Regions from separate parts of the Pseudogulbenkiania sp. AW2-16 genome, predicted to be linked through region 3. Evidence: predicted binding sites of a transcription regulator. Region 3 holds the regulator's gene; each other region holds the start of a gene.

Region 1 (9,573 bases), 700 kb from region 3:
GCCGATCCTGCTCGGCATGGCGCTCACCTTCGCCGGCGTGGCCACGCTCGCCGCGGTCGGCGGCAGCTGGGTGGTGGCGGCCAATCAATACGGTCGTATCGCGGCGCTGGTGCTGATGGCACTGCTCGGGCTGACCCTGCTGCTGCCGGCGCTGGCCGAGCGCGTGATGCGGCCGCTGGTACGGCTGGGCGGACAATTGCAGCAGCAGGCCGAGCACCAGGGCAGCGTCAAGGGTGCGCTGTTGCTGGGCGTGGCGATCGGCTTTCTGTGGGCGCCGTGCGCCGGGCCGATCCTGGGGCTGGTGCTGGCCGGCGCCGCGCTGAACGGTGCCAACGCGCACACGGCGCTGCTGCTGTTGGCCTTTGCCGCCGGCGCCGGCACCTCGCTGGCCGGGGCGCTGTTCGCCGGCAGCCGTCTCTTCCGGCTGATGAAGCGCGGACTGGGGGCCGAGGAGTGGATCCGGCGCGGGCTCGGCGTCGCGGTACTGGCCGGGGTGACGGCGATCGCGCTCGGGCTGGACACCCAATATCTCGCAAAAATCTCCTACGCCAGCACCGCCGGCACCGAGCAGGCGCTGATCAACACGCTGTCGGCTCGCGCGAGGCCGCCTGCCGTGCCTGCGCCGAACGCCGGCGTGATGCCGGTGGCGGGCACGCTCAAACTGGCGGATGAAGGGCCTGCGCCGGCGCTCACCGGGGCCACGCGCTGGCTCAATTCGCCGCCGTTGAGCCTGGCAGCGTTGCGCGGCAAGGTGGTGCTGGTGGATTTCTGGACCTACTCCTGCATCAACTGCCTGCGCACCTTGCCCTACCTGAAGTCGTGGTGGGACAACTATCAACGCCAGGGCCTGGTGATCATCGGCGTGCACGCCCCGGAGTTCGCCTTCGAGCGCGACGAGGGCAATGTGCGCAAAGCCATCCGCGACCTCGGCATCCCTTACCCGGTGGCGATGGACAACGATTTCTCCATCTGGAACGCCTACCACAACCAGTACTGGCCGGCGCACTACCTGATCGATGCCCAGGGCCGGGTACGCGACCACACCTTCGGCGAGGGCGACTACGCCCACACCGAAGCGGCGATCCGCCAGTTGCTGGCGGAGGCCCACTCCAAGGTGTCCGGCCCGATGGCCCGGGTGCTGCCGTTGCCCGCCCAGGGCGTGATGGCGGCCGGTGGTGGCGACGTCAATGTCTCGCCGGAAACCTATATCGGCAGTGAACGCGCCGAGCATTTCGCTTCGCCCGAGCGCTTCCGGCCGGATCGTGTCGCCCTGTATTCGGTGCCGCCTGCTCCAGTGCTCAACCAATGGGGGCTCGCTGGCCGCTGGAAGGTGGGGGGCGAATCGGCCACGTTGGCGCGCCCGCAGGGGGCCATCGTCTATCGCTTCCGCGGCCGCGACCTGCATCTGGTGCTGGGTAATCCGCACTGGCTCGCCGGTGCGCTTCCGCGTCACGCTCGATGGTGCGGCACCGGGAGCCGACCACGGTGCCGACGTCGGTGCTGACGGCAGCGGTACAGTCGACGGCAACCGGCTGTACCAGCTGGTGCGTCAGCAGGCAGGTGCACGGGAACGCACCTTCCAGATCGAGTTTCTCGACGCCGGGGTGCAGGCGTTCGCGTTTACCTTCGGCTAAACGGCGCTGACAAAACCGGTGCCACGTTCCTGGCCGGGCGGGCGCTGGCAGAAAACGCGACTTGGCCGACGTTTTTGCGACGCTACGGTACACGTCGTGCGGCAAAAGCTTGCTGGGTGAACCTAAGGATTCGCACGCGGGCAACGACGCCAGCAGGGTTTTGCCGGCGGCGCCCGGCGTCACGTTCCCATCCCACTTGCTGAGGAGGAAGACCATGATTCGCATCCGTACCCTGTTGTTGGTGCTGTCGGTCGGCTGCGGGCTGCTGGCGCCGGCTCGTGCCCAGACCGTGCCTGCCTTTGCCGGCGTGCCTCTCCCCGAGCACGGCAGCCAGGTCGCCGTGCTCGCCGGTGGCTGTTTCTGGGGTGTCGACGCGGTGTTCAAGCACGTCAAGGGCGTCACCAGCGTGGTCTCGGGCTACTCGGGCGGCAGCGCCGCCAGCGCCCGGTACGAGACCGTCAGTAGCGGGACCACCGGCCACGCCGAATCGGTGAAGATCACCTACGACCCCGCCAAGGTCTCGTACGGCCAGCTGTTGCAGGTGTTCTTCGCGGTGGCGCACGACCCGACCGAGCTGAACCGCCAGGGGCCGGATCACGGCACGCAGTACCGCTCGGCGATATTCTATGCCGACGCCGGCCAGAAACAGGTGGCGCAGGCCTATATTGCGCAGCTGGACAAGGCGCGCGTGTTCGGCCAACCCATCGTCACCCAGGTAGTGCCGCTCAAGGCGTTCTATCCGGCCGAGGGTTACCACCAAAACTTCCTGGCGCTGCACCCGGACAACCCTTACATCGTGATCAACGATCTGCCCAAGCTCGACGCCCTGCACCGCGCGTTTCCGGCGCTGTATCGCTGAGCCGGACCAGACAAAAAAGAACCCCCGGCGAGCGGGGGAAGAGACGTCAGAGGAAGGGTGCCGAGGGCACGCGGTCAGCATTCCACGATGTTGACCGGCACCTCGACAATGTTCACGGCCAGGCCGCCGCGGGCGGTTTCCTTGTACTTGGTGCTCATGTCGCGGCCGGTGTCGCGCATGGTCTTGATGACGCGGTCGAGCGAGACGAAGTGCTGGCCGTCGCCGCGCAGCGCCATGCGCACGGCGTTGATGGCCTTGACCGAGGCCATGGCGTTGCGTTCGATGCAGGGCACCTGCACCAGGCCGCCCACCGGGTCGCAAGTCAGGCCGAGGTTGTGTTCCATGCCGATCTCGGCGGCGTTTTCCACCTGCTCCGGGGTGCCACCCATCACTTCGGCCAACCCGCCCGCCGCCATCGAACAGGCCGAGCCGACTTCGCCCTGGCAGCCGACTTCCGCCCCCGAGATCGAGGCGTTGAGCTTGAACAGGATGCCGATGGCGCCGGCCGTCAAGAGGAAGCGCACCACGCCGTCTTCATTGGCGCCGGGCACGAAGCGGGAATAGTAGTGCAGCACCGCCGGCACGATGCCGGCCGCGCCGTTGGTCGGCGCGGTCACCACGCGGCCGCCGCCGGCGTTCTCTTCGTTTACCGCCAGCGCGTAGAGGTTGACCCAGTCGATCACCGTGAGCGGGTCGCGCAGGCTGGCCTCGGGCGCCGCCAGCAGCTTGCGGTGCATATCGGCGGCGCGGCGCTTGACCTTCATGCCGCCGGGCAGGATGCCTTCGTGGGCGCAGCCGCGCTTCACGCACGCCTGCATCACGTGCCAGATGTTGAGCAGACCGGCGCGCACTTCTTCCTCGCTGCGCCAGGCCAGTTCGTTCTCCAGCATGATCTGGCTGATCGGCTTGCCGTGTTCCTTGCACAGCGCCAGCAGCTCGGCGGCGTTGTTGAAGGGATGGCGCAGCTCGGTGGCGCCGGGCGGCACGAAGCCGGCCTCCACCGCCGCCTCGTCCACCACGAAGCCACCACCTACCGAGTAGTAGGCGCGCTTGTCGAGCACGTTGCCGGCGTCGTCGCGGGCCTCGAAGGTCATGCCGTTGGGGTGGAAGGGCAGCGACTTGCGCTTGTGCAGCACCAGGTGCTCCGGCTCGGTGAACACCACTTCGTGCTGGCCGAGCAGCGACAGCCGTTTGTTGCTGCGGATTGCTGCCACCATGGCCGGCACCGCGTCGGTGTCGACTTCGTCCGGCAGTTCGCCCTGCAGGCCGAGCAGTACCGCCACGTCCGAGCCGTGGCCCTTGCCGGTGGCGCCGAGCGAGCCGAACAGTTCGCTGCGCACGCTGGCCACTCGTTCCAGCAGGCCGTCCTTCTCCAGCCGGGCGACGAACTGACGCGCGGCGCGCATTGGCCCCACGGTGTGCGAACTGGACGGGCCGATACCGATCTTGAACAGGTCAAAGACGCTGATTGCCATGGTTGCTTCTCTTGCTACGGCACCCCGCTAGGCGGGGGCCTGATGAATTCGGGAGACAACCCCCGGCCGTTTCCGGCCGGGGTAAAACTCGATCAAGGGTCACGATCCTGCCACGTTTCCGAGAGGGCTGTTGGCATTGTCCTCATCGCAGGATGGGGAATCCATCGATGATGGGTTCCTCTGAATTGCCCCCATCCTGCGGCGTGCGCGACCGATCGTGAGGCGGGTTCTTAGCCGCGGTACACCGGGAAAGCTGCGCACAGCTCGGCCACCTGATGCTTGACGCGCTCGATCACCGCCGGGTTCTCGATATCGTCGAGAATGTCGCAGATCCAGCCTGCCACGCGCTCCACTTCGGCTTCCTTGAAGCCGCGCGTGGTGACGGCCGGGGTGCCGATGCGGATGCCGCTGGTGACGAACGGGCTTTGCGGGTCGTTCGGCACGGCGTTCTTGTTGACGGTGATGTGCGCCGCGCCCAGTGCCGCGTCGGCTGCCTTGCCGGTCAGCCCCTGGCTGATCAGCGACAGCAGGAACAGGTGGTCGTCCGTCTTGTTGGACACCACGCTGTAACCGCGGTTCTGGAACACCGTGACCATGGCGCGGGCGTTGGCGATGACCTGTTGCTGGTAGGCCTTGAACTCGGGCTGCTGCGCCTCGAGGAAGGCCACCGCCTTGGCGGCGATGACGTGCATCAGCGGGCCGCCCTGGATGCCGGGGAACACCAGCGAGCTGAACTTCTTCTCCAGCTCCGGGTTGCTCTTGCACAGGATCAGGCCGCCGCGCGGGCCGCGGAGGGTCTTGTGGGTGGTGGTGGTGACGACGTCGGCGAACGGCACCGGGTTCGGGTACAGGCCGGCGGCGACCAGGCCGGCGACGTGCGCCATGTCGACGAACAGGTAGGCGCCGACGCTGTCGGCGATCTGGCGGAAGCGGGCGAAGTCGAGCACCAGGGAGTAAGCCGAGAAGCCGGCCACGATCATCTTCGGCTTGTGTTCTTCGGCCAACCTTTGCACTTCGTCGTAGTCGATCTCGCCGGTGTCCGGGTTGAGGCCGTACTGCACCGCGTGGTAGATCTTGCCGGAGAAGTTGACCTTGGCGCCGTGGGTGAGATGGCCGCCGTGCGCCGGGCTCATGCCCAGCACGGTGTCGTGCGGTTCCAAGAGCGCCATGTAGACGGCGGCGTTGGCCTGCGAGCCGGAGTGCGGCTGCACGTTGGCGTAGTCGGCGCCGAACAGCTGCTTGGCGCGGTCGATGGCGAGCTGCTCGACCACGTCGACGTGTTCGCAGCCGCCGTAGTAGCGCTTGCCGGGGTAGCCTTCGGCGTACTTGTTGGTGAGTTGCGAGCCCTGCGCCTGCATCACGCGCGGGCTGGTGTAGTTTTCGGAGGCGATCAGCTCGATGTGATCTTCCTGGCGCTGGCGCTCGGCCTCCAGCGCGTTCCACAGGGCGTCGTCGAAGCCGGCAATCTGCATATCCTGGGTAAACATGTGCTGTCCTTGTTGTTGCAGGGCCGGCGGCCAATGGCGGCCGCCGCGTGCCCGGTCGTTGGTGTCGACCTGTGGCCCGCACGGGCGAGGGAAGGGGTAAAGGGCGGGTGCAACGGCACGGACGCGGGTCCCCATCCGACACAGGTCAGATGACGCCCCCTCTGTCCTTTTGCCTGAGAGATTACGGCGGGGTGACGGGCACCCGGCCATGCTTCCTTCGGCGAGGCCTCACGGGCCTACTCTCCAGAGAGCCGAACGACATTGCGGTTCTTTTGCCTGAGAGTTTCTGGGGCGATACCCCTTCGGCGCCACCGCTCAAGGTGGTCTCTCCCGCAATGTTTGACGCGGCTGGTGCCGAATCTAGAGATGCCGCCGCAGCCTGTCAACGTGATTCGTCACGCGCCGGCGGCGGCACGGACGCGGCGCAGCGGGCAGGGTGTCGGCGGTGCCCGCCGACACGGGGAGCCGGCGGGGAGAATAGTCGCTTTGGTGACGAAACTGGTCGGCTGTTGAGCTGCCGAGCCGCTACCGCCGGGCCGATGCGCACCGGCCCTGCTCGGGGCCGGTGTCGGGTCGATGCAACACTTCCGGCGCGTGCCGGCAGGCTCATGCCGGCGCGGCTGCCACGGTGGCTGAGGCGGCGCTCAGCGTCGGGTAGAGCCGCACCACCTCGCCGATGATCAGCAAGGCTGGCGGACGCACGCCGGCCGCCGCGATGCGTGCCGGCAGGGTGGCCAGGTCGGCGCTGACGATGCGCTGCTGCGGCGTGGTGGCGCGCTCGATCACGGCGGCGGGGGTGGTGCCGGGGCGGCCGTGGCGCATCAGCTCGGCACAGATGCGCGCCGCTTCGGCCAGGCCCATGTAGATCACCAGGGTTTCCTCGGCGCCGGTGTGGCGCGTCCACTCGAGTTCGTCTTCGCCGTCGCGGCGGTGGCCGGTGACGAAGCTCACGCCTTGGGCGTGGTCGCGGTGGGTGAGCGGGATCAGCCCGCGCGCCGCGGCACCGCAGGCGGCGGTGATGCCGGGGATCACTTCGCACGGAATGCCGGCCTCGGCCAGCGCCTGGACCTCTTCGCCGCCGCGGCCGAACAGGAACGGGTCGCCGCCCTTGAGGCGCGCCACGCGCCGGCCCTGGCGTGCCTGGCGGATCAGCAGGGCGTTGATCTCGCCCTGCGGCAAGGTGTGGCGGCTGGCTTCCTTGCCGACGTCAATGCGCCAGGCCGAGGGCGACGCCAGTGCCAGCACGGCGGGGTCGACCAGGTGGTCGTACAGCACCACCTCGGCTCGTTGCAACCGGGCCAGTCCCTTGACCGTGATGAGTTCCGGATCGCCCGGTCCGGCGCCGATCAGGCAGACCGTGCCGGGGGGAAGTCGTCGTTGGCGGAGGCGGTCTGAGCGGCGCTGGTGGCCGCTGTCGAGAGGGGGGAGAGGCGGGGTGGTTCATGCGGACTCCTGCAGCAAGGCGATGACAATGGCGCAAGTGTAGGAATGGCGCGGCCGGGAAATCGTTGATTCGCATCAATGTCGTAAACATGTATCGCCCATACAGTTTACCCCAGGCACCGGGTGTTTCCGGTGATATGTGATAGGAGGCCGTATGAGCGCCAGCTTCACCAAGTCGACCGCCCGCAATATTTTCTATGGTGGGGCGGTGTTTTTCTTTCTGTTGTTTCTTGCATTGACGTTCGATACCACCCAGGCGCTGCCCAAGCGCGACAACCGCGTCAACCTGACCGAGCAGGTCGCACGCGGCAAGAACATCTGGGAGACGCGCAACTGTATCGGCTGCCACACCCTGTTGGGTGAGGGCGCCTACTTTGCGCCGGAACTGGGCAACGTCTACCAGCGCCGCGGACCGGAGTTCATCAAGGCCTGGATCAAGGGTCAGCCGACCGGCGCCCCGGGTCGTCGCCAGATGCCGCAGTTCCATCTGACCGACGGCGAACTGGACGACCTGGTCGCCTTCCTCAAGTACAGCTCCGAGATCAATACCAACAACTGGCCGCCCAACATCGAAGGCTAAGGCTGCCGAGCGGGATGAATTCTTGTCAGATTTAGGGAGATTCGCATGAGTACCTCGACCACGGCGGTTCTCGACACCCCTCGGGGTGTGGAGGAACACGCCGCCACCCGGCTGAAATACCGCTCGCAGGCGGTAGCCAAGCCTTACTTCATTGCCGCCATCGGGCTGTTCTTCGGCCAGATCGTGTTCGGCCTGATCATGGGCCTGCAGTACGTGATCGGTGATTTCCTGTTCCCGGAAATTCCGTTCAACGTGGCGCGCATGGTGCACACCAACCTGTTGATCGTGTGGCTGCTGTTCGGCTTCATGGGCGCCGGTTACTACATGATTCCGGAGGAGTCGGAACGGGAGCTGCACAGTCCTAAACTCGCCATCATCACCTTCTGGGTGTTCCTGGTGGCGGGCGCCCTGACCATCGTCGGCTACCTGTCGGTACCGTACGCCACGCTGGCCCAGCTGACCCACAACGAAATCCTGCCGACCATGGGACGCGAGTTCCTGGAGCAGCCCACCATCACCAAGGTGGGGATCGTGCTGGTGGCGCTGTCCTTCCTCTACAACCTGTCGATGACCGTGCTGTCCGGCCGCAAGACCAGCGTCAGCCTGGTGATGATGCTGGGGCTGTGGGGCTTGGCGATCTTCTTCCTGTTCTCGTTCTACAACCCGACCAACCTGGTGCTGGACAAGTACTTCTGGTGGTACGTGGTGCACCTGTGGGTGGAAGGCGTGTGGGAACTGATCATGGGCGCCATGCTGGCCTTCGTGCTGATCAAGGTGACCGGCGTCGACCGCGAGGTGGTGGAGAAGTGGCTGTACGTGATCATCGCCATGACGCTGATCTCCGGCATCATCGGCACCGGTCACCACTACTACTGGATCGGTACCCCGGGGTACTGGCAGTGGTGGGGCTCGATCTTCTCGGCGATCGAACCGATTCCGTTCTTCATGATGACGCTGTTCGCCTTCAACATGGTCAACCGTCGCCGTCGCGAACACCCGAACAAGGCCGCCGTGCTGTGGGCCCTGGGGACCGGTGTGATGGCCTTCCTCGGCGCCGGGGTGTGGGGCTTCCTGCATACGCTGGCTCCGGTGAACTACCTGACGCACGGCACCCAGCTCACCGCCGCGCACGGTCACATGGCCTTCTACGGTGCCTACGCCATGGTGGTGATCACGATGATCTCCTACACCATGCCCAAGCTGCGTGGTCGCGAGGCCAACAGCCGCGGCGCCCAGAAACTGGAGATGGTGTCGTTCTGGCTGATGACCCTCGCCATGGTGGCCATCACGCTGTTCCTGACCGCCGCCGGCTACGTGCAGGTGTCGCTGCAGCGCATGGGTACCACGCCGATGCCGTTCATGGCCGCTCAGGACCATGCCGCGACCTACTACTGGCTGCGTGAAGCCAGCGGTGTGGTGTTCTTCATCGGTCTCGCGCTCTACATCATCAGCTTCTTCGTCAAGGGCAAGACCGACGAAGCCGCCCACTGAGTGTGTGTAGCTAAAGGCGGCCCGGGGGGATTCGGGTCGCCTTTTTTTATCGGAAGCCGGTTTGGCCCGCTGCGTGTGCGATGCGGGGCCGGGCCGGATCCTGGGAGGCAAATATGAACCAGAGCGTAACCCTGTCGGCTTCGGCCAACCCGCGCGAGGTGCCGGGCGATCTGGCGATGTGGTTCTTCATCCTCGCCGAGCTGCTGGTGTTCGGGGTGTTCTTTCTCGCCTACGGCTATGCCCGGGCGCACGACCCTGCCACCTTCGTCGCCGGCCAGCGCCAGCTGGCGCTGGGCGTGCCCACCGTCAATACCCTGCTGCTGATTGCCGGCAGCGCCAGCGTGTCGGCGGCGGTGCGGGCCTTCGTGCTCGATCGCCAGCGCACCGCCCGCCGTCTGCTGTGGCTGACCGTGGCGCTGGGAATGGGCTTCGTGGTGCTCAAGTGCGGCGAGTTCGCCGGAAAGTTCGCCGCCGGCATCACGCTGTCGAGCGACACCTTCTGGATGTTCTACCTGTCGCTCACCTTCTTCCACTTCCTGCACGTCATCCTCGGCATGGTGATCGTCGGTGCCGTGGCAGTGTACGCCCGCGACGGGCGCTACCG
Region 2 (9,573 bases), 1.2 Mb from region 3:
CACCAGGGCGGCTACCTCGGCGCTGGAGCCGGGGCGCGCCACCGCCAGCGGCCGGCCGTGGTAGCGGCCGCGCTGGTCGGTGGTGTAGCGCGTGGTGTCGGCCTCGGCGGTGAGCAGGTTGGCCGAACCGATGACGCCGGCCAGCCGGGCGAGGAAGTCGTTCATGGCGGGGGCCTCAGTCGGGGATGTCCGGCGCCATCAGTTGGTCCGGATGCTGCCAGCCGGGCAGCGCGGCGAGGCGCTCGAGCCAGGCGGCGACGTGCGGCCAATCGCGGACGCTGAGCCCGGCCTCGTCCAGCCACCACAGGTAGGCGCTGGCGCTGAGGTCGGCGATGGTGACGCCGCTCTCCAGCAGGAAAGGCTGCTGGGCGAGCTGGGCGTCCAGTACCGCGAGATCGGCGCAGGCGCGCAGTTCCAGCCAGGCTTCCACCTCGGCCGGGACGCTGGCGAAGCGGCGGTAATAGCGCAGGTTGGGTACCGACAGGCCGATGCGGTTGGCTTCCCAGCCCAGCCATTCGCGGATGCCCTGGCGCTCGCCGGGGCGGCCGGCCAGCACGCCCTCGCTCTCGGCCAGCCATTGCAGGATGGCGTTGGACTGCACCATGGGCACGCCGTCCACCACCAGCGCCGGCACCTCGTCCCAGCGGCTGGCGGCGCGGAAGTCGTCCGGGCGCTCGGCGCGCGGCGCGGCCAGATCGACGTGGCGGTATTCGTGCGAGACGTCGCCCAGCATCAGTGCCAGGCGGACTTTGTAGCTATGGCCGGAAAAGCGGTTGCCGTACAGGGTAAGGGTGCTCATCGGGGTCCGTTCGAAAGGGCGGCGGGGTGTTCGCCGCGCTGTGGGTGGATGACGTGCCCGCCGGCGTCACTTCTGCCAGTAGGTCTTGACGTTGACGAACTCGTAGAGCCCGAATTCCGACAGCTCGCGGCCGTAGCCGGAGGCCTTGACGCCGCCGAAGGGCAGGCGCAGGTCGGAGCTGGTGTGGCGGTTGAGGTAGACGCTGCCGGCCTCGATGTCGCGCGCCAGCGTCCAGCCGCGCTCGGTGTCGGCGGTGTAGATCGAGGCGCCGAGGCCGAACGGGGTGTCGTTGGCCAAGCGAATGGCGTCGGCCTCGTCGCGCGCGCGCAGGATGCTGGCCACCGGGCCGAACACTTCCTCATGGTAGACGCGGCAGGCCGGGTTGACGTGGTCGAGCACGGTGGCCGGGTAGTAGAAGCCGGCGCCGTGCGGCATCTGGCCGCCGCGGAGCAGGGTGGCGCCGTTGGCGGTGGCGTCCAGCACCTGGGCGTGCAGCGCCTCGCGCAGGTCGGCGCGCGTCAGCGGCGCCAGCGTGGTGGCCCGATGGCGCGGGTCGCCGGGAATCTGGCGGCCGGCTTCGGCGAGGAAGGCGTCGACGAAGGCGTCGGCGATCTCGGGCACCACGATCATGCGCTTGGCGGCGTTGCAGCTCTGGCCGGCGTCGCGGAAGCGCGAGTGGCAGGCTTCGCGCGCCGCGGTCTCGATGTCGGCGTCGGCCAGCACGATGAAGGGGTTGCTGCCGCCCAGCTCCAGCACGGTCTTCTTGAGGTGGCGCCCGGCCAGGCTGGCGATGACGCGGCCGGTATTGGTGGACCCGGTGAACGCCACCGCGTCGGCGGCCTTGATGGCGTCCTCGACCTGGTCGTGCTCGATCCAGGCCGCGTCCAGCACGGCGAGGTTGGCCGAAGCGACGATGTCGAGCAGCTTCTGCGTGCTTTGCGGCACCGACGGCGCCGGCTTCACCGAGGCAGGCGTTGCCGGCCATCAGCGCCGGCACGGCGAAGCGCAGCACCTGCCAGATCGGGTAGTTCCACGGCATCACCGCCAGCACCAGGCCCAAGGGCTCGAACGCCACGCCGCTGTGGCTGGCCTGGGTCGGGATGGTCTTGGTGGCCAACAGCCCCGGCGCCAGCTCGGCGTAGTAGCGGATCAGCTGCACCGATTTGTCGATTTCGGCCAGGCACTCGGCGGTGAGCTTGCCGACTTCCAGCGTCACCAGGTCGGCCAGCGCCACGCGCTCGGCGGTGAGGGCGTCGGCCAGCTTCAGCAGCCATTCGGCGCGCTGGGCGACGCTGAGGCGTGCCCAGGGGTGCTGCGCGCGCTTGAGCCGGGCGACGGCGTCGGCGAGTTTGTCTTCGGGCCAGGCGGGACGGGTGAACACCACCTCGCCGTTGGCGGGGTTGCAACTGGTAAAGGCTGTCATGGCAGGGCAGAAAACGCGATAGTGAACATCACTGTAACAAAAAGCCCCGGCCGAGGGCAGCCGGGGCTTTGGTCGCAGGCGACGCGGACGTTCAGAACCTGGCCATGATCTTGCTGCGCGATCCCTGATCGGGACTCATGCGCTCTGCGTGCGAATCTATCGCTGAGCCAATCGAAGATTGGCACGCAGGGATTCGCTCAGCGATCGGGAATCCTCATGGACTCCATGTCCATTCCGGTTCCTGTGCTGCTCTTCATCCCGCTGAGGGCCGCTCGCGACAGATCCTGAACAGGTTCTCAGGCCGGCGCCAGACCGGCCGGCTTCTCGCCGTGCAGGAAGTAATGGATGGTCTCCTGCACGCTCTTGATGGCGTCGCCGAACGGCAGCGGCTCGGCGCCGCGGAAGAACAGCCCCTTGCTCACCTCGCCGCGGAAGGCGGCGGCGAGCTTGAGGTCGATGCAGAACTGCCCGACCTTGGCGAGCCCGTCGCGCAGGCCGCACACCGACAGGCAGTTGAGCGCCTGGGTGCAGCGGCGCGGGTCGGCCTTGGCGTTGGCCTGCAACTTGTCGAGGCGCTTGAGGTAGCTCTTCAGCCACGGCGTCAGCACCCCGCGCGCCGGCAGCCCGGCCACGCTGACGAATTCGACGATGTCCTCGGCGCGGGCGCCGGCCAGGGTCTGCTTGAACTGCGGGTGGGCGTCGCCTTCCTCGGTCACGGCGAAGGCGGTGCCGATCTGCACCGCTGCGGCGCCGTAGTCGTTGAGGTAGGTCTGTACCTTCTCGTGGCTGTTGACGCCGCCGGCGACGATGAGCGGAATCTGCTCGCGCTCAAGTCCCAGCGACTGGAACAGCGCGAAGGTCTCGTCCAGCACCCGCTTGAAGTCGAACTTGGCGTCGGCGATGTCGTCGAGACGCGCCGCGCCGAGGTGGCCGCCGGCATGTTTGGGATGTTCGATGACGATGGCGTCGGGCAGGCGGTTCTTCTTCATCCAGCGCTTGAGCACGATGCCGATGCCGCGTGCCTCGGACAGGATCGGGATCAGCGCCACGTCCGGATGCGCGGCGGTCATCTCCGGCAGATCGAGCGGCAGGCCGGCGCCCATCACCACCGCGTGCGCACCCGACTCGCAAGCCTGGCGCACGTAGTCGGCGTGGGCGTCGACCGCCTTCATCACGTTGACGGCGACCAGGCCCTGGCCGTCGGCGTTGGCCAGGGCGCCCTTCACCTCGCGGTCGAGCGCGATCAGGTTGAGGCGGTTGAGTTCGTCGGCGCCGCCGGCGCGTTCGCTCTGTGCCATCAGGTCGGGGTGCAGGTGGCGCAGGTCGACGCTGGCGATGGTGCCGACGCCGCCGGCACGGGCCACGGCGCCGGCCAGGCTCTTGGCCGAGACGCCGACACCCATGCCGCCCTGCACGATGGGCAGGAGGCTACGGCCGCGGATCACGAGGGGGAAAACGGGTGGGTCATGGTGGGTGGGTTCTGGCTGCGGGGAAAGGCTCACATTGTAGGGAGGCGGGGTGGCAGGGCTTTGATCGGAGTCAAGGAAGACCCGGCCCCGCCGTGTTCTCCCCGGTTTCAATGCTGGCGGAAGGTGAAATCGGCAAAGCGCAGCGCGATGTCATGGTGATTGCCGGGCCAGCCGGCGGGCCACGGCGTCGGCAGCGGGGCGGGCGGGCGGATCGCCTGCCAGCGGTAATGGCGCACGCCGTGCGTCGCCAGTTCCTCGGCCAGCCGCGCCAGCGCCGCCACGTCGTGCCAGTGCGGGTGGATCGAGGTGCGGCACTCGTAGGCGACGCCGCTGGCCAGCAGCAGCTCGAGGCTGCGGCGCGCGGCGCGGCCACTGCCGGGCACGCCGGTGAGCGCATCGTAGCCGGCCCACTCCGTTTTCACGTCGAAGCCGACCCAGTCGAGCAGCGGCAGCGCTTCGGCCAACTCGGCCGGGTACGCCCCGCCACTGTGCAGCCCGGTGGCGAAGCCGAGTGCGCGCACCTCGGCCAGCAGGGCCGGCAGCGCCGCCTCGGCCAGCGGTTCGCCGCCCGAGAACACCACGCCGTCGAGCAGGCCGCGGCGGCTCGCCAGCCACTCGCGCAGCGCCGGCCAGTCGGCCTTGCCGTCGCGGCGGCGCCACAGCTGCGGGTTGTGGCAGTAGCCGCAGCGCCAGGGGCAGCCGGCGAGGAACACCACCGCCGTGAGCTTGCCCGGCCAGTCGCAGGACGAGAACGGCTCCAGTCCGCCGATGCGTGCCGCCTCAGCCGGCTTCACGCTCATCGAAGTGCAGGCGTTCGTTGAACTCGCCCTGTTTGCCGATGTTGAACGCCGCCACCGGACGGTGGTAGCCCATCACGCGGGTCCACACCTCGCAACGGGTGCGTTCGCTGTTGTCCAGTACGGTGTCGAGATGGCGTTGTTCGGACAGATTGCTCATGGTGTTGCCTTTCTAAAAGAGTCAAAAGGTTGGCCGAAGCCGGGGGCATGGTGCTTTAACCCTGCCTGCGCCGCTTCTCCGCCAGCAGCTCCGCGTCGCAGCGCGGGCAGAACTCGTGGTGGCCCGACAGGTAGCCGTGCTTCGGGCAGATCGAGAAGGTTGGCGTGATGGTGATGTAGGGCAGGCGGAACCCCGCCAGCGCCCGTTTCACCAGTTGGCGGCAGGCCTCCGGGCTCGACACCGCCTCGCTCATGTAGAGGTGCAGCACGGTGCCGCCGGTGTACTTGCGCTGCAGCGCCTCCTGGCGCGTCAGCGCTTCGAACAGGTCGTCGGTGAAGCCCACCGGCAACTGGCTGGAGTTGGTGTAGTAGGGCTGCTCGGCCGTGCCGGCCTGCAGGATATCGGCGAAGCGCTTCTTGTCTTCCTTGGCGAAGCGGTAGGTGGTGCCTTCCGCCGGCGTCGCCTCCAGGTTGTAGAGATGGCCGGTCTGTTCCTGGAACGCCAGCATCTGCTCGCGGATGTGGTCGAGGTAGCGGCAGGCGAAATCGTGTCCCCAGGCGCTGGTGATGTCGTCACGGTCGGCGGTGAAGTTGCGGATCATCTCGTTGATGCCGTTCACCCCCACCGTGCTGAAGTGGTTGCGCAGCGAACCCAGGAAGCGCTTGGTGTAGGGGTAGAGGCCCTCGTCGATCAGGCCCTGCACCACGCGGCGCTTCTCCTCCAGCGTGTCGCGCGCCAGCGCCATCAGGCGGTCGGTTTCCGCTAGCAGGCCGGGCAGGTCGCCCTTGAAGCGGTAGCCCAGGCGCGCGCAGTTGAGCGTCACCACGCCCACCGAGCCGGTCTGCTCGGCGCTGCCGAACAGGCCGTTGCCGCGCTTCAACAGTTCGCGCAGGTCGAGCTGCAGGCGGCAGCACATGCTGCGCACCATGTGCGGTTCGAGGTCGGAGTTCACGAAGTTCTGGAAGTAGGGCAGGCCATACTTGGCGGTCATCGCGAACAACAGATCGGTGTTCTCGCCGTACCAGTCGAAATCCTTGGTGATGTTGTAGGTCGGGATCGGGAAGGTGAACACCCGCCCCTTGGCGTCGCCTTCCAGCATCACCTCGATGTAGGCGCGGTTGATCAGCGCCATCTCGCGCGCGCAGTCGCCGTAGGTGAACGGCATCTCTTCGCCACCGATCAGCGGGATCTGCTCGCGCAGGTCTTCCGGGCACAGCCAGTCGAAGGTGAGGTTGGTGAACGGCGTCTGCGTGCCCCAGCGGCTCGGAACGTTGAGGTTGTAGATCAGCTCCTGGATGCACTGCTTGACCTGCTCGTAGGAGAGCCCGTCCTTTTTCACGAACGGTGCCAGGTAGGTGTCGAAGGAACTGAACGCCTGCGCGCCGGCCCACTCGTTCTGCAGCGTGCCGAGGAAATTGACGATCTGGCCGCAGGCTGAGGACAGGTGGCGCGGCGGCTGCGATTCCACCTTGCCCTGCACGCCGTTGAAGCCCATTTGCAGCAAGGTGCGCAGCGACCAGCCGGCGCAATAGCCCGACAGCATGTCCAGATCGTGGATGTGGAAGTCGCCCTCGCGGTGCGCGCGGGCGGCCTCGGCGCTGAATACCTTGGCGAGCCAGTAGTTGGCGGTCACCTTGCCGGCCACGTTGAGAATCAGCCCACCCAAGCTATAGCCCTGGTTGGCGTTGGCTTGCACGCGCCAGTCGGCGCGGCTCAGGTATTCGTCGATGGCGGCGACGGCGTCGACCGGGGCGACAGGGTGGTCAGAAAGGCGGGCTGCTTCAGTCATGGCTCAACATATGGTGTTTGTTTCGTTGAGGTGCACTATAAATGGTGGAATGACGCTCGGGTGCGCGATGCGGGAATCCCTTGACGTGGATCAAGCGGTAAACCGCATCATGTTGTGTCGATGAAATGAAAAAGGCACAGCATGCTGTGCCTTTTGGGGTGTGACCGGTAGGGCGGGTGGGGCGGAGCGCAAGCCATCGCCGCCGAGGCGAATCGATGGGGTCCGGCATTGACTGCACAAGGTCGCGCAGCGTTGCGAAGGAGAATACCTTCACCCATCCGACAGCCAGGAAATGTGGAGTAGACCCATTCATTAGTAGGCGAGCGAGCCAAAGCCGGTTGAGTGCCGCCAGCGCACAGGACGCGGAATGGACATGTAGTCCATGAGGATTCCGTATCGCTGAGCGAATCTCTGAGGGAGATTCGCACGCAGTACTGCCGGCACTCTTAAGGCGTAGCCGCCTAATGAAACGGGGCTTCAGCGCTCGGCGTAGACGAAGCGTTTCCCCGTCTTGTCGAAGGCGTACACCTTGTACGCCACCTTGCCCATGCCCTCCATGCCCGGGCTGCCCGGCGGCATGCCGGGCACGGCGAGGCCGACGAGGTTCTTCGGCTTGTCGTGCAGCACCTTCTGCACCAGGTCGGCCGGCACGTGGCCTTCGAAGGTGTAGCCGCCGATGCGCGCGGTATGGCAGGCGCCCATGTCGGAGGGGACGCCGAAGCGCGAACGCACGCTGGCGAGTTCGCGGCTCGGTTCCACCTGCAGCGTGATGCCCTTGCCTTGCAGGTGCTCGGCCCAGGCCGTGCAGCAGCCGCAGTTGGGGTCCTTGTACAGCGTGCCCTGGGCGGCCAGAGCGTGGCCGGAGAAGATCAGTGCGCCGATCACGGCGAGTCGTTGCGGAGTATTCATGGTCGATAGCTGTCCTGAGAGGGAGAACCTGGCGGCTCGGTGGCGGGCCGCCGCGTGCGGGATTCGCTTGCCTGCTCAGGCGACCGGGGGGCGGGTGGCCACCGGCGGGATGAACTGCGCCTCCCCGCCGCGTTCGTGTCCCACCTGCACCGCCCCGGGCGAGACCCGCCGTACTTCTCCGACATCGGCATGGGCAGCTGTTGCGTAAAAATGACAGCACGCTGGCGCATCGGATGGCAGCGCCCGGTGGCGGCAGCCGGCGTCAGCCGCCGCCATGCAGGGTGCGGCGGTGCTGCCATGGCACGCCTTTGGCGGTGCGCTTTGCGCCAGGGTGGAGAGCGGCAAGGCCAGCCACACGGTCAGCACCAGCAGCAGCAAGGGGCGGAGGAAGTTCATGCAGTAATCGTAGCGCAGGTGAGGTGTGCCGGGCTTGAGCTGGCACAAATCATTTCAATCTTCATTGTTTTCAAAGAATGGTGTAACCTTTTTAAAGAAATACCCAATCAATTTTCGTCAGCCCCTCAGCTCGACGCCGGACGATCCCGCCCGGGGCCCGCAGGGGCCGGCCCTACCATGGAATCCGTAGCGCATGGATACCTTGAAGGCACTGATGGTCTTTATGACCACCGCCGAAAACGGCAGTTTCTCCGACGCGGCGCGCAAGCTCGGCGTCTCTCCCGCCGCCATCAGCCAGAGTATCGCCCGGCTCGAACAGGAACTGGAAGTCCGCCTGTTCAACCGCACCACGCGCCAGCTGACGCTGACCGAGGACGGCCGGCGCTTCTACGCGCAATGTCGCGGCCCGGTGAACAATCTGGACGCGGCCATCAACCAGCTCAAGGCGAGCCGCGACGAGCCGGCCGGGCACCTGCGCATCAGCCTGCCCAACTCCTTCGGCCGGCACTTCATCCTGCCGCTGATGGGCGAGTTTTGCCAGCGTCACCCCAAGATCCGCGTGTTCTTCGGCCTCGACGACCATTTCAGCGACCTGATCGAGGACGGCTACGACGTCGGCGTGCGCGTCGGCATGATGCCGGACTCGCGCCTCTCGGCGCGCCACCTGGCGCAACTGCCGCTCTACACCGTGGCGGCGCCCGAATACTGGAGCAAGAACGGCCGTCCGCAGAAACCCGACGACCTGGCCAACCACAACTGCATCAACTACCAGTTCCCGACCTCCGGCCGACTGTGCAAGTGGGAGTTCGAGCGCGACGGCGAGCGTATCCCGCTCGAGGTCAACGGCATCTATACCCTGAACGACATCGAGGCGGTGTGCGAAATGGCGCGCCTGGGCTTCGGCGTGGCGCAGGTGCCGGGTCACGAGGCAATGCCCTACCTGCGCAGCGGCGAACTGGAGGCGGTGCTGACCGACTTCATCTCGCTGGAACGTTCGATCTACATCTGCTTCCCGCACCGCGAGCACATCGCTCCGCGCACCCGGGTCTTCGTCGACTATGTGGCGGAGAAACTGGCCGAACATCCCGACATCGTCGCCGATCTCCCCGGCCTGGACCTGACCGCCAAGCGCGAGGCGGCGCAGCACTGAGCCGACGCGCCAGCCCGATCGCACGCCCGGCCTGGCCGGGCTTTTTTCTGCCCGTGGCCAACGGCCAAGCCCGCATTGTCGAGTATTTTCGACGCGTGTATCGTGATGACAGGCGGGTGCTCCTTCCTCGGCCCGTCCGGAAAACGATTGCAACAGGTGCACCATGGACCGTCCTCTCGAACACCCCCACTCCTACTACGCCGCCTCACGCAACCCGGCGCCGGATCGTCCCGTACTGCGTGGCGCGCATCACTGCGACGTGTGTGTGATCGGGGCCGGCTACACCGGCCTGTCGGCGGCGTTGCACCTGGCCGAGCACGGCTACCGGGTCATGGTACTGGAGGCGGCGCGGGTCGGCTGGGGCGCCTCCGGACGCAATGGCGGGCAGATCGTCAACAGCTACAGCCGCGACCTGGACGTGATCGAGCGCCGCCACGGCAAGGCCGCCGCCGCCGCGCTGGGGAGCATGGCGTTCGAGGGTGGCAACATCATCCGCGAGCGGGTGGCCAAGTACGGCATCCGGTGCGACCTGAAGCAGGGCAACGTGTTCGCCGCCCTGACCGGCAAGCAGCTCGATGAACTGGAGGCCAAGCAGCGTTTGTGGGAGCGCTTCGGCCACACCGGACTGCGGCTCATCGATCAGGCCGGCATGAAGGATATCGTCGGCACCGCGCAGTACGT
Region 3 (9,573 bases):
GCGGCGGGCTGGCGCTGGCGCGCCCGGCCGATCACTACCGGCTGGGCGACGTCATCCGCACCCTGGAAGGCATGAGTGACCTGATCGACTGCGCCGAGCCGCCCTGCGCGCTGCGCAGCGGCTGCCAGCTCAAGTCGGCGCTGGACGTCGGCCTCACCGCCTTCTTCGAGGCGCTCAACCGCTTCACGCTGGCCTCCGCCGTCGCCGCGCCGACCGGCGAGGCCATCGTCCGCCTGCACCGCCGGCCCCGTCCGCTGGAGCCGGGCACCGTCTCCTAACACCCTCCGCCGCCCTACCCGGTTCGACGCCGGCACGGCGCCGCTCCGCGCGACACCGCACCGGACACCGCTCTCCCCGCCCTGCATCGGCCGCTCCGGCCCTGTGCGCTCCCCGCCACCGGGCCGCGGCGATCGCCCGGGACGGACTGGCCACGTCTGCCGCCGTACTTTGCCCTGCCGGCATCCCCCACACATCGCCCCCTCTGCGGAACATGGCCGGAAGTTTGCTTGCCTAAACCGGGTCGGCGCCATGCTATGACCACCCAGTCCCGCCTGAGTGGCCCCGCCACCTCTCACCCAGCGTTGCAGATTCCCCGGCAACACATCCCCGCAACAGAACGGCTCTAGCCTGTAGCAGGCTGGCTTCTTCGAGAAAGGGAACACCCATGAAGACCACTGAGATCGCCTTGGCCTTGCAAGGCGGCGGCGCGCACGGCGCCTTTACCTGGGGCGTACTGGACAGGCTGCTGGAAACACGCCGCTATCACCCCGCCGCGCTGAGCGGCGCCAGTGCCGGCGCCATGAACGCGGCGCTGCTGGCCTACGGCTGGATGGAGGGTGGTTACGACGGCGCGCGCGAGGCGCTGGGACAGTTCTGGCAACGGCTGTCGGCGCTCTACCCCTGGCCGGCGGCGCACGCCCCGCCCGTGGCGCTGCAAGGGCTGCTGCAGCTGTCGCACTTCCTGACCTCGGACCAGCTCAACCCGTTCGACTACAACCCGCTGCGCGAGCTGATCGCCAGCAGCATCGACTTCGCCCGGCTGCGCACCACCCCGATCCAGCTGTTCATCGCCGCGACCCACGTCAACAGCGGACGCCTCAAGCTGTTCCATGCCCACGAGCTGAGCGTGGAGCACCTGCTGGCTTCCGCCTGCCTGCCGCAGCTGCACCACACCGTACACATCGACGGCGAAGCCTACTGGGACGGCGGCCTCACCGCCAACCCGCCGCTGTTTCCGCTGGCCTACCAGGGGCGCGCCCGCGATATCGTGCTGGTGACGCTGGTGCCGCAACAGTGGGAGGAGACGCCTGGGCGTGCCGGCGCGGTCGAGCGCCGCCTCAACGACATCAGCTTCGGCTCGTCGCTGCATACCGAGTTGCAAGGGCTGGCCATCGCCAAGCGCGAAGCCGGCAGAAGTCTGTTCGGCCTGGGCCGCCTGGAGCGACACCTGCGCCAGCTGCGCCTGCACCATATCGATGCGGACGCTACCACCGGCGCGCTCGACAGCCTGAGCAAGCTCACGCCGCATCACGGCCTGGTGCAGCAGTTGTTTGCCGCCGGGCGCGAGCGGGCGCAGGCCTGGCTGCAAGAGCACGGTGCGGAAGTCGGGAGAAAAAGCACGATGCGGCTGTGGCGGCGCATCGGCTGACACGGGGCGACGTCGTCGCGGCGCAACGAAGAGCCGCGGCAAGAGCGCGCCACGACCGCAAGGCGGCCGTGGCGGGAAGGGAAAGGATCAGATGGTGCGCGAGTAGCGCGCCTTGGTCTGGCGCTCGCGCAGGTGGCGGTCGAAAGCCATGGCGATGTTGCGGATCAGGAAGCGGCCTTTGGGCTCAACCATCAGGAAGTCGCCGTCGAAAGTGAGCAGGCCCTGCTGCTGGAACTCGCGGATGGCCGGCATCTCGGCGGCAAAGTACTCGGCGAAGTTGATGCCGTGCACCTGCTCGATGGCTTCCACCGACAGCGCGAAGCGGCACATCAGCGCCTGGATGATGGAGCGGCGCAGGATGTCGTCGCCGTCCAGCACCATGCCGCGCAGCACCGGCAGGCGGTTTTCGTCGAGTGCGGCGTAGTAGCTCTCGAGATCCTTCTCGTTCTGGCTGTAACAGGGGCCGACCTTGCCGATGGAGGACACGCCGAAGCCGATCATGTCGCAGTCGGCGTGCGTGGAGTAGCCCTGGAAATTGCGCTGCAGCCGGCCCTGGCGCAGCGCCACGGTGAGGTCGTCCTCCGGCTTGGCGAAGTGGTCCATGCCGATGAACACGTAGCCGGCGGCGGCCAGCTGTTCCACCGAGTGCTGCAGGATGTCGAGCTTGACCGGCGGCAGCGGCAGGTCGGCCTCGTTGATGCGCCGCTGCGGCATGAACACCGTCGGCAGATGGGCGTAGTTGTAGAGCGCGATGCGGTCCGGCCCCATGGCGATGACCTTGTCGACCGTGGCCGCCACCGACTCCTGGGTCTGCAGCGGCAGGCCGTAGATCAGATCGACGCTGACCGAGCGGAAGCCGGCCTCGCGCGCGGCGTCGATCACCACGCGCGTCTCTTCTTCGCTCTGGATGCGGTTGACCGCCTGCTGCACGCGCGGCTCGAAATCCTGCACCCCGACACTCATCCGGTTGAAGCCCAGGCGCGCCAGATGCAGCACGGTGTCGCGCGTCACCTTGCGCGGATCTATCTCAATGGAATATTCTCCCTCCGCCAAGAATTCGAAGCGGGTCCGGAGTATCCCCATCAGCCGTTCCAGCTGTTCATCCGACAGGAAGGTCGGGGTGCCGCCGCCGAAGTGCAGCTGGATGACTTTTTCGCGCTGCCCCAGCACGTCGGCCACCAGGCCGACTTCCTTCTCCAGGTAATTGAGGTAGCGGTCGGCGCGGCTCTTATCCTTGGTGATGATCTTGTTGCAGCCGCAGTAATAGCACACGGTGTTGCAGAACGGCAGATGCACGTAGAGCGAGATCGGACGGCTGTTGGCGCCGATCTTGCGCTGCTGCAGCCAGTGACGGTAGTCCTTGGCGCTGAAGTCGTCGGTGAAGCGGTCTGCGGTCGGGTACGAGGTATAACGCGGGCCGGCGCCGTCGAGACGGGCGATCAGGGCGCGGTCGAACTCGCAACGTGTGGGCGAAAACGGTGGGTGGGTGGTGTTCATGATGTCTCGCGATGGAAAAACCAGTGGTGGACTGGTAAATTTGCGGCAAACCTCCCAGAAACGCTTTGACCGACATCAAGGCCCAACGCTTTGACCAACATCAAGGCTTACTTAACAGAAGCGGACATGCCGCATGACTGACTCGACTGTTGTTCCCCTGCAAGCCCTCAAGGTCTCCTGCTCCAACTGCACGCTGCGCGAATTGTGTCTGCCCCTGGGTCTGAACCGTGAGGAAATGACGCGACTGGATGCGGTGATCCGCCAGAGCCGGCGCCTGAAACGTGGCGAAGCGCTGTTTCGCAACGGCGAGGGCTTCAAGTCACTGTACGCGGTACGTACCGGTTTCTTCAAGACCTGCATCTCCAGCCAGGACGGGCGCGAGCAGGTCACCGGCTTTCACATGTCGGGCGAACTGATGGGACTGGACGGGATTTCGGCCAACGTGCACGGCTGCAACGCCGTCGCGCTGGAAGACAGCGAAGTGTGCGAGCTGCCGTTCAGCCGCATGCAGAACCTGGCGCTGGAGATTCCCTCGCTGCAACACCACTTCTACCGGCTGATGAGCCGCGAGATCGTGCGCGATCACAACGTGATGATGCTGCTGGGCAATATGAAGGCGGAGGAACGGCTGGCCGCCTTCCTCATCAACCTGTCGCAGCGCCTGACGGTACGCGGTTTCGCCGCCAACGACTTCATCCTGCGCATGAGCCGCGAGGAGATCGGCAGCTTCCTGGGGCTCAAGCTGGAGACGGTGAGCCGCACCCTGTCCAAGTTCCAGCAGCAGGGCTGGATCGCGGTGGACCACAAGCACATCCAGCTGGAGCAGCCCGAGCAGCTCAAGCAGTTGGTCGCCGGCTGCGCCAACGCCCACCCGACGCCGAACCACTGAGAACCTGTTTACGATCTCGCGAGCTAGAGCGAGACAAGGCAAAAACAGCTGAGGATGCGGAGTTTACAAGTAGTAAATGAGCATTCCAAAGTCGTTTTTAACGCCGTATCGCCGAAGCGCAGCAGATCGTAAACAGGTTCTGAGCCCTTCCGCGCCCCCGCGGTCCTAGCGTCAGCGGGCGGCCCACCGGCCACCGCGGCATGAATGGCGTTCAGCGCCCCCCGCTTCCCGCCTTGCCATTGGTCAGTTCCTGCACCGTGTCGAGCAACTCGGCCAGTCGCGCTGGCGGCGGCCAGTTCGGCGGGCAGACAAAACCGCGCGCCACTTCCTCCCAGTCCCCGCCCCCCAACGGCAAGACCTCGGCCACCAGCTGTGGCGCCTCTGCCGCCGCCAGGTGGCGGCGCAGCGCGTCCTCGTCCAGCGTCTCGGCCTCGTCCACCCGCGCCGGCGCCAGCCAGCGCAAGCGCGGCAGCCACACCCAGCGCGACGCCAGCGAGCGCCGCGGCCACGGCGCCAGCAGCGGGCGCGCCCAGCCGGTGAGGAGGTCGGGGGCCAGCGGCGGCTCGAGCAGCACGGCATGGGGATAGAACAGCCAGCCCGCCAGCCCGGCCGCGGTGCGGCAGCCGACGAAGCCGGGCGGCAACAAGGGTTGCGCCGCCGCGTGGCGCGACAGCGCGAGCTGATCCTGCAGCTTGGCCGCCTTCAGCGCCCAGGCATCGCGCAGGCTGGGGCCGACCAGGGTATGGCGCCCTTCGCCCAGCATCAGGTAGAACTTGCTGGCGGTTTCGAGGTGCCACGGCTCGCCGTCGATGCGCAGCAGGAAGTCGAATTCGCCAACGGTGCGCAGCTCGCCATTCTGCACCTGCAGATTGGCCGCCACGCACTCGATGTGCGGCGCGAGCTCGAACCAGAACGCCAGCAGATTTTCGGCGTAGCGACCAAGGCGGGTGGTGGGACGGGCGGCGAGCCAGGCCACCAGCGCCGCCGGGGCGCGGTCGAGTTCGGCCAACAGTGCCGGTCCGGCGTCGCCCAGCAGGCGCTCGGGCAGAATGTCGGCGCCGGTCAGCCACGGCGCCGGCGCCGTCAGGAGAAAGGCCAGGTCGCGCACCGCCGGGTACGCGTAGGGCAGGTAGAAAGTGCTACTGCTGGCGCTGGCCGTCATCGCGCTGGGCCACGCGCTGCACCTGCTTCAGGAAGCCACGCAGGATGTCGATTTCCTCGCGCAGCAGGTTGGCGCGGTTGAACAGGGTACGCAGGCGGCGCATCAGGCGCTCGCCGTTGCGACGCTCGTAGTAGCCGATATCGGCCAGGGTCTGGTCGAGGTGGCCGCAGAAGCCCTCCACCTCGTCGCGCGTCGCGCTCTCCGCTTCGGCGCGCAGGTAGTCGACGTCGACGCCGGTGTGGCTGAACAGCTCGTAGGTCATCACCTGTACCGCCATCGCCAGGTTGAGCGAGAAATACTCGGGGTTGCCGGGAATGGTCACCAGCCGGTTGCACAGCTCGACCTCGTCGATCGACAGGCCGAAGGTCTCGTTGCCGAACACCAGCGCCACTTGTTCGCCGTCGCGCGCGCGCGCCACCAGCTCCGGCGTGGTTTCGCGCGGAGTGGAGAGCGGCGTGGTCAGCTCGCGGCGGCGGCTGGTCAGGGCGCAGGCCACGGTGACGCCGGACAAGGCTTCGGCCAACGTGTCGACCACCACCGCCTGCTGCAACAGGTCGACCGCGCCGGAGGCCAGCGTGTCGGCCTCGGGGCTGGGGAAGGTCTTGGGCTCGACCAGGTAGAGCCGCGACAGCCCCATGGTCTTCATCGCCCGCGCCGCCGATCCGATATTGCCCGGATGGCTGGGGCGCGCCAGCACCACACGAATGTTCTTCAAAAAATCAGGGACTTCGGGTTTCTTCATTCGCCATTTCGCATTAAAATAGACGGCTTATCAAAAGCCCGTCCATGAGCCGGGTTTTTTCGTTCCTTAACCCAGATTGTTTCCTACTACGACTTTCCCTACCGGGAAAGGCGGGGTAGTTGTCTTTACTAGAGGCCGTCAATGCATCCCATGCTCAACGTCGCGGTGAAAGCCGCCCGTCGCGCCGCCAGCGTCATCCAGCGCGCGTCGCACAACGTCGACACCATCCGCGTCGAGAAGAAGCAGCACAACGATTTCGTTTCCGAAATCGACCGCGCCGCCGAAGAGGCCATCATCTCGACCATTCTCGACGCCTACCCCAAGCATGGGATTCTAGCAGAAGAGTCCGGCGCCCAAGGCTTGGGCAACGCCGAGTTCGAGTGGATCATCGACCCGCTCGACGGCACCACCAACTTCCTGCACGGCCACCCGCAATACTCGGTGTCGATCGCCCTGATGCACAAGGGTCAAATCCAGCAGGCCGTAGTGTATGACCCCAACCGCAACGACCTGTTCACCGCCTCGCGCGGCGTCGGCGCCTTCCTCAACGACCGCCGCATCCGCGTTTCCAAGCGCATTGCCATGAACGAATGCGTGATCGCCACCGGCTTCCCGGTGACCGACCAGAGCTACATCGACCAGTACCTGGGCATGTTGAAGGACGTGCTGGGCAAAACCGCCGGCGTGCGCCGCGAGGGCTCGGCCGCGCTCGATCTGTGCAACGTGGCTTGCGGCCGTGTCGATGGTTTCTGGGAGTTGAACCTGAAGCCGTGGGACATCGCGGCGGGCAGCCTGATCGTGCAGGAAGCCGGCGGCATCGTCACCGACCTCAAGGGCGAGGACGGCTGGCTGGAATCCGGCGACATCGTGGCCGGCAGCCCGAAGGTGCTGGCGCAGTTGCTGCATACGCTGGCGCCGCACGTCGGCTGATCGTTCTCCCTCCGTATTTCCAACGCCCCGTCAGTCAGCTGGCGGGGCGTTGTTGTTTGGAGGTACGGTCTGGAATAGCGTTTTCGGCGAAGTTATGGGCTATTGCTATATGGCTGGTGAGGGGGGGCCGGTTCCGCCCGGCGGACGGGAAGGGGGAATTTGCGTCGCCAAATTCCCCCTTCACCCCCAAAGGCGAGCCCACCGCCGCTTGTTTCCGTCTGGCTGGAGGCTGGCGAGGCGCCGTGCAAACTCGCCGTTCGCTAACGACGAACGGCTCAGACAGCGCACGGCTTAAAACCTCGCCATCCGCCATCCAGCCGGCGCGGCAGAAGGGCCGATGGGGCGCATCGGTCATGTCTTAGCTTTGGGAATAACAGGCGAAGGAAGAGATGAGGATATTCTCTACTGCATTGGCCAAAGACATTGGCCGTGCTCTTCGGCCAACCGTGCCGGAATCCCTCCAGATTTGTCTTTTCACCGCATCAAATCAACCCGCTCAATGCGCCAGTAGCGGATCCCCCTTCTGCCGTGCCGACGGGTGGCTTTGTCGAGGTTTTAAACCGCCGGCTGTCTGAGCGATTCGACGCTAGCGAATCGCGAGTTCCGGCGGTGCCTCGACAAAGCCGGGCCCCGGCGGGATCACACGGCAGGTGGGGGTCGCCTTTGGGGGTGAAGGGGGAATTTGGCGACGCAAATTTCCCCTTCCCGTCCGCCGGGCGGAACCGGCAAACCCCACACCTCAGCCCCCTATAGGAATTGCCTATAACCCAGCCAGACGGCCCCCTACCCTGTGCGAAAAACCGCACACCTCCCCTCCCCTTGTCTGATCTTTCGCCCACGCCCCACGCCTGTCAAAAATAAAATAACAACAATTCAACAACTTACAAAAAATCGCCGCATGGCACGCTTCCTGCAAACCAGTACCACAAGGACACCGCCGAGTGTCCTGTTCAGTACAACACCGAAGGAGACAAACCATGCTGCGTCATACCACCGCCATCGCAGTTTTCTGCGCCTTGGCCGCGAGCCAGGCCGCCAGCGCCCAGGACACCGTGCGCCTCGGCAACCTCAAGTTCGCCCACTACGGCGCCGTGTCGTACATGAAGGAAATCTGTGGCAAGTACAACATCAAGCTGGAAGAGCGCCTATTCGCCAAGGGCACCGACATCATGCCGGCCATCATCGCCGACGAGGTCGACGTCGCCGCCTCCGGCGCCGACGCCTCGATTTCCGGCCGCGCCAACGGCGTGCCGATCTACGTCGTGGCCGGCTTCGCCAAGGGCGGGACGCGCATCGTGGCCCAGGCCGAATCCGGCATCAAGACCCTGCGCGACCTGAAGGGCAAGAAGGTGGGCGTCACGCGTGGCAGCCCGCAGGAACTGCTGCTCCTGGCCGAACTGGAGAAGAACGGCCTGAGCTGGTCGGACAAGCCCGGCAAGGACGTGCAGCTGGTCTACCTCTCCTACCCCGACCTCAACCAGGCGCTGGCAGGCAAGCAGATCGATGCCATGAGCCAGTCCGAACCGCAGTCGTCGCAGGCGATCCGGAAGCAGTTCGGGCGTGAACTGATGAAACCCTACGACACCCCGATGGGCGAGCCGGTGCGCACGCTAGTGATGAGCGAAAAGCTGTACAACAAGCGCGACGTCGCCACCCGGCTGATGAAGTGCTTCGTCGAATCCACCAGCACCTTCAACAAGAATCCGCCACTGGCCGAGAAATACGTGCGCGAGAACCTGTTCAAGGGCCAGCTGAGCGCCGAGGACTTCCGCGACGCGATGGACAACGCCGATTACACCTACGACGTCACCCCGCTTCACCTCGACGTCACTACCCACTTCATGCAGAAGTTCGGCATCGGCCACTGGGCCAAGACGCCCAAGGCGGTGGAGTGGGTCAAGCTCGACCTGCTGCAGCAGGCCAAGAACGAACTGAAAGTGAAGTGAGGATCATCATGCAACAACACCTGAAATCCTTCGTGCGCGGCGCCATCGTCCCCGTGGTCGTGCTGCTGGTCTGGGAGGCCTGCGCCCGCGCCGGCCTGGTTTCACCCATCGTGCTGCCGGCGCCCTCGGCGGTGGCCGCCAAGTGGTGGGAAGCACTGCTGTCCGGCGAGCTGGTGCACGACTCCATCGCCAGCCTGTACCGCGTGGTGGTGGGCTTTGTGGTCGGTGCCGCGCTAGCGCTGCCGCTGGGCCTGACCATGGGCTCGAGCCCGCGTCTCTACGGCCTGTTCAACCCCATGCTGCAGCTGTTGCGGCCGATCCCGCCGATCGCCTACATCCCGCTCGCCATCCTCTGGTTCGGCCTCGGCAACCCGCCGTCGGTGTTCCTGATCGCCATCGGCGCCTTCTTCCCGGTATTGATGAACACCATCTCCGGGGTGCGCCACGTCGACGGCATCTACCTGCGCGCGGCGCGCAACCTGGGCGTGGGGCGGCTGGCGCTGTTCACTCGCGTGATGCTGCCGGCGGCGACGCCCTACATCCTGACCGGCGTGCGCATCGGCATCGGTACCGCCTTCATCGTGGTGATCGTGTCCGAGATGATCGCGGTCAACGACGGCCTGGGCTACCGCATCCTGGAAGCGCGCGAGTTCATGTGGTCGGACAAGATCATCGCCGGCATGATCACCATCGGCCTGCTGGGGCTAGCGCTCGACAGCGCGATGAACGCGCTCAATAACCACCTGCTGCGCTGGCACC

Evidence for each region. Region 3 encodes FNR, which switches genes on or off when oxygen is low (the NO sensors DNR and NnrR bind a similar motif). Its sites were predicted from a motif close to TTGATNNNNATCAA; they were not measured.
Region 1: a site for FNR is predicted at 6,964-6,977, ahead of cobA (uroporphyrinogen-III C-methyltransferase). Genes of this name have one in related genera too.
Region 2: a site for FNR is predicted at 6,518-6,531, ahead of ABKF58_RS07845 (ribonucleoside triphosphate reductase). Genes of this name have one in related genera too.

The regions. Positions count from the first base shown of each region.
Region 1 covers NZ_CP157668.1:3,920,057-3,929,629, reverse strand. Annotated here, with positions in the region: gene ABKF58_RS18905 (cytochrome c biogenesis protein DipZ) at 1-1,504, shown strand, start outside; gene ABKF58_RS18900 (hypothetical protein) at 1,437-1,634, shown strand; gene msrA (peptide-methionine (S)-S-oxide reductase MsrA) at 1,849-2,493, shown strand; gene ABKF58_RS18890 (L-serine ammonia-lyase) at 2,568-3,968, opposite strand; gene glyA (serine hydroxymethyltransferase) at 4,199-5,455, opposite strand; glycine riboswitch at 5,710-5,798, opposite strand; gene cobA (uroporphyrinogen-III C-methyltransferase) at 6,062-6,802, opposite strand; gene ABKF58_RS18875 (c-type cytochrome) at 7,053-7,478, shown strand; gene ABKF58_RS18870 (cbb3-type cytochrome c oxidase subunit I) at 7,524-8,969, shown strand; gene ABKF58_RS18865 (cytochrome c oxidase subunit 3 family protein) at 9,083-9,573, shown strand, end outside.
Region 2 covers NZ_CP157668.1:1,615,210-1,624,782, forward strand. Annotated here, with positions in the region: gene ABKF58_RS07815 (FAD-binding oxidoreductase) at 1-165, opposite strand, end outside; gene ABKF58_RS07820 (glutathione S-transferase family protein) at 176-799, opposite strand; partial or broken gene ABKF58_RS07825 (aldehyde dehydrogenase family protein) at 866-2,222, opposite strand; gene ABKF58_RS07830 (NAD(P)H-dependent flavin oxidoreductase) at 2,519-3,625, opposite strand; gene ABKF58_RS07835 (anaerobic ribonucleoside-triphosphate reductase activating protein) at 3,799-4,491, opposite strand; gene nrdD (anaerobic ribonucleoside-triphosphate reductase) at 4,472-4,648, opposite strand; gene ABKF58_RS07845 (ribonucleoside triphosphate reductase) at 4,704-6,437, opposite strand; gene ABKF58_RS07850 (DUF411 domain-containing protein) at 6,915-7,346, opposite strand; gene ABKF58_RS07855 (hypothetical protein) at 7,422-7,742, opposite strand; gene ABKF58_RS07860 (LysR family transcriptional regulator) at 7,936-8,892, shown strand; gene ABKF58_RS07865 (NAD(P)/FAD-dependent oxidoreductase) at 9,056-9,573, shown strand, end outside.
Region 3 covers NZ_CP157668.1:423,722-433,294, forward strand. Annotated here, with positions in the region: gene ABKF58_RS02045 (RrF2 family transcriptional regulator) at 1-278, shown strand, start outside; gene ABKF58_RS02050 (patatin-like phospholipase family protein) at 665-1,648, shown strand; gene hemN (oxygen-independent coproporphyrinogen III oxidase) at 1,736-3,145, opposite strand; gene fnr (fumarate/nitrate reduction transcriptional regulator Fnr) at 3,279-4,034, shown strand; gene ABKF58_RS02065 (DUF1853 family protein) at 4,246-5,196, opposite strand; gene ABKF58_RS02070 (RNA methyltransferase) at 5,174-5,938, opposite strand; gene ABKF58_RS02075 (inositol monophosphatase family protein) at 6,080-6,868, shown strand; gene ABKF58_RS02080 (ABC transporter substrate-binding protein) at 7,846-8,814, shown strand; gene ABKF58_RS02085 (ABC transporter permease) at 8,823-9,573, shown strand, end outside.